One region of the Pseudomonas sp. LBUM1645 genome, then DNA from elsewhere that is predicted to be linked to it. Evidence: riboswitches for the same ligand, from Rfam matches in the RefSeq annotation. Region 1 holds a riboswitch; the other holds the start of a gene.

Region 1 (7,654 bases):
CCAGGGATATGTCTTATCGCGTCATCAGCATGGTTTTGCTGTTTTTAAGCTGGGGCGCTGCCGCGCAGGATCCGGCCATTTCCTCTGCCATTTCCTACAGCCGCGACATTCAACCGATCTTCACCGAAAAGTGTGTGGCCTGCCATGCCTGCTATGACGCCGCCTGTCAGCTCAATCTGGGCAGTGGCGAAGGCGCTAACCGTGGCGCGACCAAGATCCCGGTCTACGACGGCGAACGCCGCCAGGCTGCCGCGCCGACCCGGCTGTTTTATGACGCCTTCGGCAAACGCGCCTGGCAGCAAAAGGACTTTTATTCGGTACTCGACGCTCAGGGCAGTCAGGCCGCGTTGATGGCGCGGATGCTTGAGCAGGGCCATAAAACCCCTTTGCAACCCAATGCCAAGCTGCCGGAGGACATCGTCCTTGGTCTGAACCGGGAAAACATGTGCACCCTGCCGGCCGAGTTTGACAACTACGCCAAATCACATCCCAAAGAGGGCATGCCGCTGGCGGTCACCGGCCTGACCGATCAGCAATACCAGACGCTGCAACGCTGGCTGGCGTCCGGCGCGCCGATTGACGAGCAAGGCCTGGTGCCAAGCGCCAAAGAAGCGCTGCAGGTGGTGCAGTGGGAAAACCTGCTCAATGCACCAGGCGCACGGCAAAGCCTGGTGGGGCGCTGGTTGTTCGAGCATTGGTTTCTCGCTCATCTTTATTTCAAGGACGGCGAGCCGGGGCACTTTTTTCAATGGGTACGTTCGCGCACGCCGACCGGTCAGCCGATCGACCTGATCAACACTCGCCGTCCGAATGACGATCCGGGCACTCAGGTGTATTACCGCTTGTGGCCGGTGCAAGGCGTGATTGTGCAGAAGACCCACATCACTTACCCGTTGAGCGCGGCGAAGATGGCACGGATCAAAAGCCTCTTCTATAACGGCAACTGGCAAGTCAACGCCTTGCCAGGCTACGGGCCGGAGCGTCGGGCCAATCCGTTCACCACGTTCGAGGCGATCCCGGCCCAGGCGCGTTATCAATTCATGCTCGATAACGCCGAATACTTCGTCCGTACATTTATTCGCGGCCCGGTGTGCCGCGGCCAGATCGCCACCGACGTGATCCGCGATAACTTCTGGGCAATGTTCCAGGCGCCTGAGCACGACCTCTACATCATCGATCCGAAGTATCGCGGCCAGGCCACGCCGTTGTTGGCGATGCCGGGTCAGAACGACGATGTCGGCAGCGTCCTGAGCGTGTGGCATGACTACCGCGACAAGCGTAACGAGTACGAGGCGCTGCGCCGTGACAGTTACGCTGATGCGCCGGCTCCGAGCTGGTCGAGCTTATGGGCCGGCAACGATAACGCCTTGCTGACGATCTTCCGGCATTTCGACAGTGCCTCGGTGAACAAAGGCCTGATCGGTGACGTGCCGCAAACGATGTGGCTGTTCGACTTCCCGCTGCTGGAGCGCACTTATTATCAGTTGGCGGTCAACTTCGACGTGTTCGGCAATGTTTCCCATCAGGCGCAAACCCGGCTGTACTTCGATCTGATCCGCAACGGCGCTGAGCAGAATTTCCTGCGTCTGATGCCGGCCGATTCGCGGGACGACTACCTCGACGACTGGTACCAGAGCGGCGGCAAATTCAAGATGTGGCTGGACTACGAGGCCATCGATAACGACAAAGAGACGGCGCTGGTACTGGACGAAAAGGACCCGAAACGCAATTTCGCCCTGCAGTTGCTCACCCGTTACGGCGACCTCAACGCCAAGCCTGATCCGATCAATCGTTGTGACGGCGCTTATTGCTCGCGGCCGAACATCGATCTGGCCTTGCAGAGCGCCGAGCAGGCGTTGAGTCGCCTGACTTCGCGTCCGGCGGCCGGGCTGAAGGTTATCGATCAGTTGCCGGAAGCGACCCTGCTGCGCATCGAAACCGCGAGCGGCAAGCGCGAGGTCTACAGCCTGCTGCGCAATCGCGCGCACAGTAACGTCGCGTTCCTGCTCGGTGAATCGCTGCGGTATCAGCCAGGGCTCGACACAGTGACTATTTACCCGGGCGTGCTCAGCAGCTATCCGAACTTCATGTTCAATATCCCGGCCGAGCAAGTGCCTGAGTTCGTGGACGAGATGGAAAATGCCAAGGACGCCAATCGCTTCGAAAAAATCGTCGAGCGCTGGGGGATTCGCCGCAGCCATCCGCAGTTCTGGTTCTACTTCCATGACCTGAGCCGGTACGTCCATGAGACCGATCCGGCGGAAGAGGGCGTGCTGGACATGAACCGGTACGAGAATCTTTGATCGACCTTTGAATCGCAGCTGCTGTCCCAATCCAGAGACACCACAAAAACCCTGTGGTGATTTGGGGAATGCGATCGGGAGGGCCGTCGATGTTGATTTCAGTACAGGCACTGCGCGCGCTCGCGGCCTGGACGGTGGTCTGCCACCATTTCATGCAGATATTCTTCGACTTCCAGGCCCGTGGACCGGTGGGGCAGATGTTCATCGACAAGGGCGCGGTGGGCGTCGACATCTTCTTCGTCATCAGTGGTCTGGTGATTTTCCTGTCCACCGAGGGCAAATCACTGCCGCCGGGGCGCTTTCTGCTGTATCGGCTGTTCCGCATCGTTCCGGCGTACTGGCTGTATACGGTGTTGATGGCGCTGCTGGTGGTATTCGCTCAACCGGTTCTGCCGGATCAGACCGTCAACTGGTCGCATTTCCTGCTGTCGCTGTTGTTCATTCCTACTGAAAACCCCGGTGGCTACGGGATTTATCCGACGCTCAACGTCGGCTGGACCCTCAACTACGAAATGCTCTTCTACGTGCTGTTTGCCTGGGCGCTGCTGTTCCGCTTGCAGGTTCGGCTGCTGATTGTCGCCGCGCTACTGTTTGCCGTGGGTCAGGTCTGGACCGGCTACGGCTGGATCAGCGAGTTCTACCGCTCGGACATTGTTTATGAATTCTTGCTGGGGATCGCCATCGGCATGATCTACCGTCGCGGCTGGATCAGACCCGGATTGTGGCTACCGTTGCTGGGCATTGGCGGCGCGTTGCTGGCGATTTATCACCTGGCGCCGCAGCCACGGTTGCTGGCCTGGGGCTTGCCGAGCGCGGTGCTGGTGATGGCGTGCATGGCGCTGGAGCGCTATTTCGAGAACAGTCGGGTGCTCAAACTGCTGGGCGATTGCTCCTACTCGGTGTACCTGATGCACGTGTTGGTGCTGTCTGCGGGTGGTTTTGTCGCACAGCGTTATGGCATCAATCCCTACGTGATGTTCGCCGTTTGTGCCGCGACAATCGGTCTGGGCTCGTGGGCAAGTTACGAATGGGTGGAAAAATGCAGCTATCGGTGGCTTAAAGGCCGAATCGACGGCGAATTGGCTATCGAGGCAGTTCCAGCTCTTTCCCGACAAAAATACTAGGACTTTGTACGGCGCGATGATTGGCGTAAACTGCGCCCAAGCCTGCGAGGAGTTTCCATGACCGCTATTACCATTACCGACGCCGCCCACGATTATCTGGCTGATCTGCTCTCCAAGCAGAACACCCCAGGTATCGGCATCCGCGTCTTTATCACCCAGCCTGGCACCCAGTACGCCGAAACCTGCATTGCCTACTGCAAGCCGGGCGAAGAAAAACCTGAAGACACGGCGCTGGGGCTGAAAAGCTTCACCGCTTACATCGACTCGTTCAGCGAAGCTTTCCTGGACGATGCGGTAGTCGACTACGCCACCGACCGTATGGGCGGCCAGCTCACCATCAAGGCGCCAAACGCCAAAGTACCGATGGTCAATGCCGACAGCCCGATCAACGAGCGTATCAACTATTACCTGCAAACCGAGATCAACCCGGGGCTGGCCAGCCACGGCGGTCAGGTCAGCCTGATCGATGTGGTCGAAGACGGCATCGCCGTGCTGAAGTTCGGCGGCGGTTGCCAAGGCTGCGGCCAGGCAGACGTCACCTTGCGCGAAGGCATCGAGCGCACCTTGCTCGAGCGCATTCCAGAGCTCAAGGGCGTTCGTGACGTCACCGACCACACGCAGAAAGAAAACGCCTACTACTAAGTAAGGTGTTCGCTGCAGACATAAAAAAACGGCACCCGTGAGTGCCGTTTTTTTATGGGTCAAATTCAATGACGCCTTCGCGAGCAAGTTCGCTCCCACATTGGAATGCGGTCAACTGTGGGAGCGAGCTTGCTCGCGATGAGGCCCTATGGCCGATACAAATGCGCATGCCCGGCACGGTACAGCGATGACTCACTGAAGTGATCACTGCCCAAAACCCGACCCACCAAAATCAACGCCGTGCGTCGAAACCCCTTGGCTTCAACCTTCGCGGCAATGTCTTCAAGCGTCCCCACCACCCAATCCTGATCCGGCCAGGTCGCCCGGTGAATCACCGCGATCGGGCAATCCGCGCCGTAATGCGGCAGCAATTCGGCCAGGATTTTCTCCAGATGATTGACCCCCAGATGAATCGCCATGGTCGCCCCGTGCTGCGCCAGGCTGCTGAGCTCTTCGCCGGCGGGCATCGCGGTTTTGTCGGCGTAGCGGGTCAGGATCACGCTCTGCGACACGTCCGGTAACGTCAGTTCCGCGCCCAGAAGCGCCGCGCAGGCCGCCGTGGCCGTGACGCCGGGAATGATTTCAAACGGGATGTCGAGTTCGCGCAGGTAGCGAATCTGCTCGCCAATCGCACCATAAAGGCTCGGGTCGCCAGAGTGCACCCGCGCCACGTCCTGGCCCTTGGCATGGGCGGATTTGATCAGCTCGATGATCTGTTCCAGGTGCAGTTCGGCGCTGTTGACCACTTGTTCGGCGCGATGGCCATCCAGCACGGCGGTCGGCACCAGGGAGCCGGCATAGATGATCACCGGGCAGCTGCGAATCAGCCGTTGGCCTTTGACGGTGATCAGTTCCGGGTCGCCGGGACCTGCGCCAATGAAGTAGACGGTCATCGTCGGTTCCTGTGAGAAAAAGGGGCTGGGCAAGGCTTCAGATGAAGATTGCTCATGATCGAAGGCGGGGATTATCGGGGATTTTATGCAGCGCCGGCCAATGCCATGGTGGCCTGGGCATATTTTTGTCGTGATATCAGCAATTTTGCCGGTGCCTGGGCCAGGTGTTCGGCCAGGGCCAGGGCGGCACTTTCCGCGACGCCGTAGCAGCCGGTGCGTTCGAATGCGATGTCTGAACGATGGCTGAGTTGCGGTTGATAGACGGCCAATTGTTCGCAGCTGAAATACTGCAATGGTAACGCAAGCTGTTCGGCCAATTCGATCAAGCCAGGCTCTTCGCGCTTCAGGTCGATGCTGGCCAGGGCCTTGATCTGGTGAAGTTCGATTTTATGAGCCTGTAACGCCTGATCGAGCAGCGCCCGCAGCGTGCTGACAGGGCAGCCGCGCTGGCAGCCCAGGCCGACCACTAAAGTCGGCGCTGTGCTGATCTCAGTCATGCGTGGTATTGACTATCGCTTTTGCGGCGGAACAACCAGGCACTGATCAGGCCCAAGGCCAGCCAGAATGCCACGTTGGTCAGCTGCGAAGCGATTTTGAACTGAGCTTCCAGGGCTTCTGGAGCCATCATCGAGTGGACTTCCGGTTGTGGTGCGCCGATCACATGAGGAACAGCCAGGATTGCCACGCCGAGCACTCTCATCAGCCAGTGACGACTGAACACGATCAATGCGATGCCGACCGCGGTGGAGGCAGCCGTGCCGATCCACCAGATCTGCCGCTGCGCCAAATCAGCTGCGGCAGTGCCCGGCAGCTCGGGCGGCAGACCGAGGGTCGGTGCCAGCACGAACGTGGCGTAACCGGCCAGGCCCCAAAGCAGGCCTTGGGAGGTTTTGGTCGGTGCGCGCAAGGTGTAGAGACCGGCGAGCATCAGGGCGAAACCGACAGCGACCACCAGATTGCCACCTGTGGTGGACAGCACGCGCTGCCAGCCGTCTTCCGGTTCCCAGGCTTCGGCGTCGTGGGTGTGAGCGGCGACAGCGCCCGGGGCGTGTTCGTGAACTTCAACAGCGGCGGGCTCGGATTTTTCGTAGGTCTCGGCCTGCAAAATCAGCGGAGCCACCCAGAAGCTTTGCAGCAGGGTCAGCAACAGGGCGGCCAGCAGCCCGGTGAACCCTGCGGTTTGCGCAATACGCTTGATCATGTCAGCAGGTCTCAATGGCACGGGAATGCAGAGCTGTGGCGGGTATCGTGAGCGGCGTTGTGCACCGCTTCGATGTGCGAGAAACCGGCGAAATACACAAGGCACGCACCCAGGATCGACGCGCATGCGGCGGCGGTCAGGCGTTGAGTCAGGGTAGTGGTGGTGCTGGCGGTGCTCTTATCGGTGTTGCTGCCGGTGCTGCTGATGATCGACATGGCGCTTCCCTCTGGTCTGTCAGCGGGTGATATAGAGCGCATGGAAGACCCCTGCGAGTCGGGCACGCAGAGGTTCAAACAGCGCCCGCCCACCGCGGGTTTGTTATTCAGTGATCGTAATGGTCACTTTGTGTTGCGGGCCGGTCTCCGGGCTCACGAGGGGCGCAGGCTTTCGCCTTGACCTGCAAGCATCACCTTCCCATGCCGAACTGCTGGCACAGTGGATCTGACGCTTCGCTCGCTTACCGTTGCGGGGGCAGCACCGGACTGACATGACTTTAGAGTAAAGCACATGATTCACCGGTTTCCCGTTTCACCCTGTGAAGGGCACCCGTAACAAGGCGTGTAGGAGAGCATGGGCGGGGGCGGAGAGTCAATTGGCATGGGTTCTCAACTCGGGACTGAGGCGCGTCAATCGCGGGCAAGCCTTGCTCCTACAGGACGGCGGCGCTCTTGTAGGAGCAAGGCTTGCCCGCGATAGCGTCCTGAGGGTCGGCACAAGACATTGACCCGCCCCCACACGATGCGTAGCCTTGCGCTTTCGAGGTTCTTCGGCGTTTGTCGAAGCTAAGAAGGGAACGCGGTCGATGCCGCGGCTGCCCCCGCAACTGTGAACGGTGATGTTCGCTGCCACGCCACTGCAAACCCTGTGCAACGGGTTCGCGGGAAGGCGCAGCGAATGCCAGGCCCACAAGCCCGGCACACCGTCAGCCAGGAGACCTGCCTCGAAACGAATTCTCACTACAACCGGGCGGGGTGATCCGGTGGCGAAATCTTCCGCGCGCCTATGCAGCAGCGGTCGTCGTCCCGTATGCCCGCCACCTTGCCAAAGGGCATCCGATGAAAACACTGGCCAAACTCCCCGTCACCATCGTTACCGGCTTCCTCGGCTCGGGCAAAACCACCTTGCTGCGGCACATGCTCGACAACGCTCAGGGCCGTCGCATTGCGGTGATCGTCAACGAGTTCGGCGAGCTGGGCATCGACGGCGAAATCCTCAAGCAGTGCTCCATCGGCTGCACTGAAGAAGAAGCCAACGGCCGCGTCTACGAGCTGGCCAACGGCTGCCTGTGCTGCACCGTTCAGGAAGAATTCTTCCCGGTGATGCGCGAATTGGTCGCCCGTCGCGGCGACCTCGACCACATCCTCATCGAAACCTCCGGCCTGGCCCTGCCAAAACCGCTGGTGCAAGCCTTCCAGTGGCCGGAAATCCGTAGCGCCTGCACCGTTGACGCGGTCATCACCGTGGTCGACAGCCCAGCGGTCGCCGCTGGCA
Region 2 (7,654 bases), 910 kb from region 1:
TTGGTCCAGTGGTGATTCAGCGTACCGCCCGGCAAGTCGATCACCTTCATCGGCTGCGACTTGATCGCCGTCTCGCCGTTTTCATAGTGGAAACGCAGCAAGCGATCCGTGTCGGCGACGTACAGGTCATTGCCGACCAAGGTCATGCCGAAGGGTGAGTTTAGGTTTTCCAGGAACACTGTGCGGGTTTCGGCGATGCCGTCGTGGTCCTTGTCCCGCAGCAGCGTGATGCGATTCGGGCTCGGTACTTTGGCGCCGGCACGGCCCATGACTTTGCCCATGACCCAACCACGAATACCTTTGCCGTCATCGGGTTTGGGTGGTGCGTTGGTTTCGGCCACCAGCACGTCGCCGTTAGGTAACACGTAAAGCCAGCGCGGGTGATCGAGACCTTCGGCAAAAGCCGCCACCTGAGTCCCTGTCGCAGCGATGGGTTTCGTGCCGTCCGGCCAGCCGATCGCCGGGGCGATGTTCATCGTCGGGATCAGGGTTTTGTTCGGTTCTGGCAGCTTGGGCGACGGGCCGGTGCCGTCGGAGACTTGCAGCCTGGCGTTTTCACCACAGGCGGCAAGCCCTCCGGCGAGCACGATGACGAGAGCGAGCTGGGGCTTGCGCATGCTGATCTTCCCTATGAATGCATTGACCTAATCAGTAGAGAAGCGCAGGTGCGCGATGGTTCAACCGTCAGCCGCGGGCTTCCTTGAACAGCACGGCAATGCCGGGGTGATAGTTGCCGGCTTCGTTGCGCAACTTGCGATAGGCATAGGGGAAGTACCAGGCGACCGCGCAGGTGTGTTCCTTTTGCAGATCGTCGACCATGTCCTGGAGTTCTTCCGGGGTGGCGCTTTGTTGGGCTTTTTGTGGCGCAACGAACAGGCAGCCGAGTTTCAGGTCGCTGGCGTAGCTGATGCGTTTGGCATCGCTGGTGATGTCCTGCAATGCTTGAGTCAGGTTCAGGCTGTTGACGCGTGGCCAGCGCTGGGTCGCCTGAAGGTAAGCGCGTTCTTCGCTGGTCGCGATAAACAGATCGGCGCGGCCATTGCGTTCGCCTTCTTCGGTCTGTTTACGGGTCGGTGTTTGTTGCAGCGTGACCATTTCCGCCATCCAGGCCGCGGCGGACAGCAGGCTCAGGTTGGCTTTTTCGTCGAACCAGTAAGGCGTGTCGTTATCGCCGCGCACGGCGTTGTAGCGGTCGATACAGTCAAACCAGCGTTCCAGCACCGGGCGCAGGAATTCCAGCTTCGGATTGCTGATGATCATGCCTTGCATGTGGCTCACCCTTGTTATTGTGTTGTGAGGTTGTGGCTCTTTGATATCACTGCTGAGAGTGTGGCACAAGATTGGCGTCAGATAATTGATCGACGGCAGTTATTCGCTCGCACGCTGCCCGTCTTCAATTGACGCTCCATCCCCAACCCTCTAACCTTCGCGGCTTGTTTCAGGTGCTCTGTGACCTTGGTCGACAGAGTGAAACAGGGAAGCCGGTGAGTGACTCTCTTCAAGCGACGAAGAGCCATGATCCCGGCGCTGCCCCCGCAACGGTAAATGAGTGAAGACTGCGCCTTGAGCCACTGTGTCGACTGTCGACATGGGAAGGCGCGCAGTCAGGCAAAACGCCGCTCATGAGCCCGGAGACCGGCCTGATCCATCCAGCGGCATCACGGTGGGCGATGCCAGGCTTTTTGCCGTCTATTCTTGTGCCTGCCCGCCGTTATCCAGCCTCAACGGAGAGCTCCCCCATGACTGATACCCCTGATCGTGACGAACGTCATCTGGCGCGCATGCTGCGCAAAAAAGCCGTGATCGACGAACGCATTGCCAACTCCCCGAATGAATGTGGCCTGCTGCTGGTGCTGACCGGCAACGGCAAAGGTAAAAGCAGCTCGGCTTTCGGCATGCTCGCCCGGTCCATGGGCCACGGCATGCAGTGTGGCGTGGTGCAGTTCATTAAAGGACGCAGCAGCACCGGCGAAGAACTGTTCTTCCGGCGCTTCCCGGAACAGGTGCGTTTTCATGTGATGGGCGAGGGCTTCACCTGGGAAACCCAGGATCGCCAGCGTGACATCGCCGCCGCTGAAGCCGCGTGGGCGGTGTCGTGCGAATTGCTGCGTGACCCGTCGATCGGCCTGGTGGTGCTGGATGAATTGAACATCGCACTCAAGCACGGTTATCTGGATCTCGATCAAGTGCTCAGCGACTTGCAGGCCCGTCCGCCGATGCAGCACGTGGTGGTCACCGGTCGCGGCGCCAAGCCGGAGATGATCGAACTGGCCGACACCGTCACCGAAATGGGCGTGATCAAGCACGCATTCCAGGCCGGGATCAAAGCGCAAAAAGGCGTCGAGTTGTGAGCTGCACTTTATGAATAGCCATCGTCATTGCCCGGCGGTATTGATTGCCGCGCCGGCCTCCGGTCAGGGCAAGACCACCGTCACCGCCGCACTGGCCCGTTTGCATCGCAATCAGGGGCGCAAGGTTCGCGTGTTCAAGTGCGGCCCCGATTTTCTCGACCCGATGATTCTCGAGCGCGCCAGCGGTGCGCCGGTTTATCAATTGGATATGTGGATGGTCGGCGAGCAGGAAAGTCGTCGGCTGTTGTGGGAGGCCGCAGGCGAAGCCGATCTGATCCTCATCGAAGGCGTGATGGGGTTGTTTGACGGCACTCCGTCCAGTGCTGATCTGGCGCGGCATTTCGGTGTGCCAGTGCTGGGTGTGATCGACGGCACTGCCATGGCGCAGACCTTTGGCGCACTGGCGTTGGGGCTGGCGCGTTATCAGCCGGACTTGCCGTTTGCCGGTGTGCTGGCCAACCGCGTCGGCACCCTGCGTCACGCGCAGTTACTGGAAGGCAGCCTCACTGAAGGTTTGCGCTGGTACGGCGCTTTGTCCCGGGAAACCGGTATCGAATTGCCGAGTCGGCACCTCGGGTTGGTTCAGGCCAGTGAGTTGAACGATCTCGATCTGCGTCTCGATGCGGCGGCCGATGCACTGGCCAGCAGCTGCGAGGTCGCGCTGCCACCAGCGGTGGAATTCGCCGCGCCTGATGTGATCGTTGCCGAGCCGTTGCTGGCTGGTGTGCGGATTGCTGTGGCCCGTGACGAAGCGTTCGCCTTCACTTACGGCGCAAGCCTGGATCTGCTCCGCGCCATGGGCGCTGAGTTGCTGTTTTTCTCGCCGATCCGTGACACGCAATTGCCGGAGGCAGACAGCCTCTATCTGCCGGGCGGTTATCCCGAATTGCATCATGTGGCGCTGTCACAGAACACTACGATGCTGGCCGCAATCCGCGCTCACCATGCGGCAGGTAAACCATTGTTGGCCGAGTGCGGCGGCATGCTTTATCTGCTCGATTCGTTGACCGATGTCGAGGGCACTCGCGCTGAACTGGTCGGCTTGCTGGCCGGGGATGCGGTGATGCAAAAGCGTCTGGCCGCGCTGGCGTTGCAGGCAGTCGAGTTGCCGGAAGGTTCGTTGCGCGGGCACACCTATCACCACTCGCTGACCAGTACCGAGCTTGAGCCGATTGCTCGTGGCTTGAGCCCTAACGGCGGGCGAGGGGCGGAGGCGGTTTATCGTGAGGGGCGGATGACTGCCTCTTATGTGCATTTTTATTTCCCGTCCAATCCAACTGCTGTAGCCGCATTGTTTGCGCCTGACCTTGAGGCCGCCATCGCGAGCAAGCTCGCTCCCACAATGGATCACACGAACCCTGTGGGAGCGAGCTTGCTCGCGAAGAGGCCATGACTGACAACGCATTTTCCGAGGCTGAACGCGAAGCGGTTTATCGCGCCATCGGCGAACGCCGTGACATGCGTCATTTCAGCGGCGGCACGGTCGAGCCCGAGTTACTGCGGCGCCTGCTCGAAGCCGCGCATCAGGCGCCGAGTGTCGGCCTGATGCAGCCCTGGCGGTTCATCCGCATCAGTGATCAAGCCCTGCGCGGCAAGATCCAGTTGTTGGTGGAAGAAGAACGCATCCGCACCGCCGAAGCCCTCGGCGAGCGCACCGACGAATTCATGAAGCTCAAAGTCGAAGGCATCAACGACTGCGCCGAGGTGTTGGTCGCTGCGCTGATGGACGATCGCGAGCGTCACATCTTCGGCCGCCGCACGATGCCGGAAATGGACATGGCCTCGTTGTCCTGCGCGATCCAGAACCTCTGGCTGGCCTCCCGCGCTGAAGGATTGGGCATGGGCTGGGTCTCGCTGTTCGAGCCGCAAGCACTGGCGGACTTGCTGGGTTTGCCCGCCGGAGCCAAGCCGTTGGCCGTTCTTTGTCTCGGCCCGGTCAAGGAATTCTATCCGGCGCCGATGCTGGTACTCGAAGGCTGGGCGCAGGCGCGTCCACTCAGTGAGCTGCTGTATGAAAATTATTGGGGAGTGAGTCAATGAGTGTGGCGTTGTTGAGTGTCGCCGCGGTTGCGCTGGATGCGCTGCTGGGTGAACCCAAACGCTGGCATCCGCTGGTGGCGTTCGGCCGTTTTGCCGACCGCATCGAGCAACGTTTCAATGGTGAAGGTCGCGGCTGGCGCAGCCATGGCGTGACTGCCTGGGTGATCGCGGTGTTGCCGCTGACCCTGCTGGCCACGGCGTTTTCCTGGGCGCCCTACGTCGGCTGGATCGTCGAGATTCTGGTGCTCTATTGCGCCCTCGGCATGCGCAGCCTCGGTGAACACGTCGAGCCGGTGGCCAAGGCGCTGCGCAGTGATGATCTGGACGAGGCACGCAAACGTGTCAGTTATCTGGTCAGCCGCCAGACCAGCGAACTGGATAAAACCGAAGTCGCCCGCGCCGCCACAGAATCGGTGCTGGAGAACGGCAGCGACGCGGTATTCGCTGCGCTGTTCTGGTTTGCTGTGGCCGGTGCGCCTGGCGTGGTGCTCTACCGTTTGAGCAACACGCTGGATGCGATGTGGGGTTACCGCAACGAACGTTTCGAGCGTTTCGGCTGGGCGGCGGCAAAGATCGACGACGTCCTCAACTACATTCCTGCACGCCTGGTGGCGTTGACCTACGCGCTGCTGGGCAAAACCCGACTGGCGCTGAAATGCTGGCGTACCCAGGGCCCGACCTGGGACAGCCCGAATGCCGGTCCGGTGATGGCGGCCGGTGCCGGTGCGCTTGGCGTCGAGTTGGGCGGGGCGGCGATTTATCACGGTGAACTGCATCAGCGTCCGCAACTGGGCGAAGGCATGCCGGCGGATGCCGACTCCATCGACCGCGGCTGGCAATTGGTCCAGCGCGGGGTATGGTTATGGTTGCTGATCCTCTGCGTGGGGGCTGAATTTTATGCTTGAGCACGGTGGTCGGTTACGCAAGGCGGCGCTCGATTACGGCATCGCCGAAGCCGATTGGCTCGACCTGTCCAGCGGCCTCGCGCCCTGGCCGTTTCCGGTCCCGGAGATTCCGTTGCGGGCCTGGGCGCGGTTGCCGGAAACCGATGACGGTCTGGAGCAGGCGGCCTGTGATTATTACGGCGCTGCTCAGGTGCTGCCGGTGGCCGGCTCGCAAATGGCGATCCAGTTGCTGCCGCGTTTGCGCCGGGTCGGCAAGGTCGGCGTGCTCTCGCCGTGTTACGCCGAACACGCCGAAGCGTGGCGCCGTAATGGCTACATCGTGCGTGAAGTGCTGGAGCAGGAAGTCGACTTCTTTCTCGACAGCCTCGACGTGTTGGTGGTGGTCAACCCGAACAATCCTACCGGCCTGAGCCTGACACCGAGTCGGCTGCTCGACTGGCATTCGCGGCTGGCGCAGCGCGGTGGCTGGCTGGTGGTGGACGAGGCGTTCATGGACAACACACCACAGCTGAGCCTGGCACCTTTTGCCAATCAGGTCGGGTTGATCGTGCTGCGTTCCTTCGGCAAGTTTTTCGGCCTGGCCGGTGTGCGCCTGGGTTTCGTGCTGGCCGAGCGCAAGTTGCTCAAATTGCTGGCCGAGCAAGTGGGACCGTGGGCGGTCAGCGGGCCGACGCGGGTGCTGGGTCAGGCCTGTCTGCGGGATACCGAAGGGCATGCCCGGCAACGGGTTCGCGCTGATGAAGCCAGTGAACGTCTTGCGCTGCTGCTTGAACAGCACGGCTTCAAACCCCAAGGCGGCTGCGCGTTGTTTCAATGGCTGATCACCGAGCGCGCCGAAGCCCTGCATGAGTTCATGGCCCGGCGCGGCATTCTGCTGCGGTTGTTCACGCACAACAGCAGCCTGCGTTTCGGCTTGCCCGCTGATGAAACCGACTGGACACGTCTCGCGCAAGCGTTCGAAGCCTACGCCAAGGAAACCCAATGACTACGTTGATGGTGCAAGGCACCACTTCCGACGCCGGTAAAAGCACGTTGGTGACGGCGTTGTGCCGCTGGGTCACGCGTCAGGGTGTCAGCGTCGTGCCGTTCAAACCACAGAACATGGCGCTCAACAGTGCCGTGACCGCCGACGGTGGCGAGATCGGTCGCGCGCAAGCGGTGCAGGCTCAAGCCGCCAACCTTGAGCCGCACACCGACATGAACCCGGTGCTGCTCAAACCCAACAGCGACACCGGCGCCCAAGTGATCATCCATGGTCGTGCGGTCACGACGATGAACGCCGTTGCGTATCACGACTACAAAGCCATCGCCATGCAAGCGGTGCTGGCCTCTCATGAACGGCTGAGCGCAGCTTATCCAGTGGTCATGGTCGAAGGCGCGGGCTCGCCGGCCGAGATCAATCTGCGTGCCGGTGACATCGCCAACATGGGCTTTGCCGAAGCGGTGGATTGTCCGGTGGTGCTGATTGCCGACATCAATCGCGGTGGCGTTTTTGCGCATCTGGTGGGCACGCTGGAACTGCTGTCGCCCAGCGAGCAGGCGCGGGTCAAAGGCTTTATCATCAACCGGTTTCGCGGCGATATCGCTTTGCTGCAACCGGGGCTGGACTGGCTGGAAGCGCGCACCGGCAAACCGGTGATCGGCGTTCTGCCTTACGTGATGGACCTGCACCTGGAAGCCGAGGACGGCATCGATCAGCGTCAGACCGACAAGGCCGATCAGGTGCTGAAAGTGCTGGTGCCGGTGCTGCCACGTATCAGCAACCACACCGATTTCGATCCGTTGCGCCTGCATCCGCAGGTGGATCTGCAATTTGTCGGCCCCGGTCAGGCGATTCCACCGGCCGACCTGATTATTCTCCCGGGCTCGAAAAGCGTGCGCAGCGACCTCGCGTATCTGCGGGCCAATGGCTGGGACACCGCGATCAGTCGTCATCTTCGTTATGGCGGCAAAGTGCTGGGAATTTGCGGCGGTCTGCAAATGCTCGGCGAGCAGGTCCACGATCCGCTAGGCCTCGAAGGCGCACCGGGTTCCAGCGCCGGTTTGGGCTTGCTGGCGTTCGAAACCCAGCTCGAAGAAGAGAAGCAATTGCGCAATGTGCGCGGGCGTCTGGCGCTGGAAGACGCGCCGGTCAGCGGCTATGAAATTCATGCCGGGGTGACCACCGGGCCGGCGCTGGAAAACGCCGCGGTGCAGCTGGACGACGGTCGCTGCGACGGTGCGCAAAGCGTGGATGGGCAGATTTTCGGCACCTATCTGCATGGCCTGTTTGAATCGCCCGCGGCGTGCAGTGCGCTGTTGCGCTGGGCAGGTTTGCAGGCTGTGCAGGACGTGGATTATCACGCGTTGCGTGAGCGC

Evidence for each region. Region 1 has a riboswitch for cobalamin ahead of ACA079_RS18970 (CbtB domain-containing protein). Riboswitches for the same ligand answer to the same signal wherever they lie in the genome.
Region 2: it holds a riboswitch for cobalamin, as region 1 does, so the genes downstream of both, cobO (cob(I)yrinic acid a,c-diamide adenosyltransferase) here and ACA079_RS18970 (CbtB domain-containing protein) in region 1, are expected to answer to the same signal.

The regions. Positions count from the first base shown of each region.
Region 1 covers NZ_CP166811.1:4,266,061-4,273,714, reverse strand. The annotation lists gene ACA079_RS19000 (fatty acid cis/trans isomerase) at 9-2,303, shown strand; gene ACA079_RS18995 (acyltransferase family protein) at 2,393-3,427, shown strand; gene nfuA (Fe-S biogenesis protein NfuA) at 3,485-4,069, shown strand; gene cobM (precorrin-4 C(11)-methyltransferase) at 4,216-4,962, opposite strand; gene ACA079_RS18980 (cobalamin biosynthesis protein) at 5,046-5,459, opposite strand; gene ACA079_RS18975 (CbtA family protein) at 5,456-6,163, opposite strand; gene ACA079_RS18970 (CbtB domain-containing protein) at 6,175-6,378, opposite strand; cobalamin riboswitch at 6,500-6,728, opposite strand; cobalamin riboswitch at 6,906-7,120, shown strand; gene cobW (cobalamin biosynthesis protein CobW) at 7,219-7,654, shown strand, end outside.
Region 2 covers NZ_CP166811.1:5,178,296-5,185,949, reverse strand. The annotation lists gene ACA079_RS23390 (PQQ-dependent sugar dehydrogenase) at 1-617, opposite strand, end outside; gene ACA079_RS23385 (hypothetical protein) at 685-1,269, opposite strand; cobalamin riboswitch at 1,424-1,658, shown strand; gene cobO (cob(I)yrinic acid a,c-diamide adenosyltransferase) at 1,740-2,351, shown strand; gene ACA079_RS23375 (cobyrinic acid a,c-diamide synthase CobB) at 2,362-3,744, shown strand; gene bluB (5,6-dimethylbenzimidazole synthase) at 3,741-4,391, shown strand; gene cbiB (adenosylcobinamide-phosphate synthase CbiB) at 4,388-5,296, shown strand; gene cobD (threonine-phosphate decarboxylase CobD) at 5,289-6,281, shown strand; gene ACA079_RS23355 (cobyric acid synthase) at 6,278-7,654, shown strand, end outside.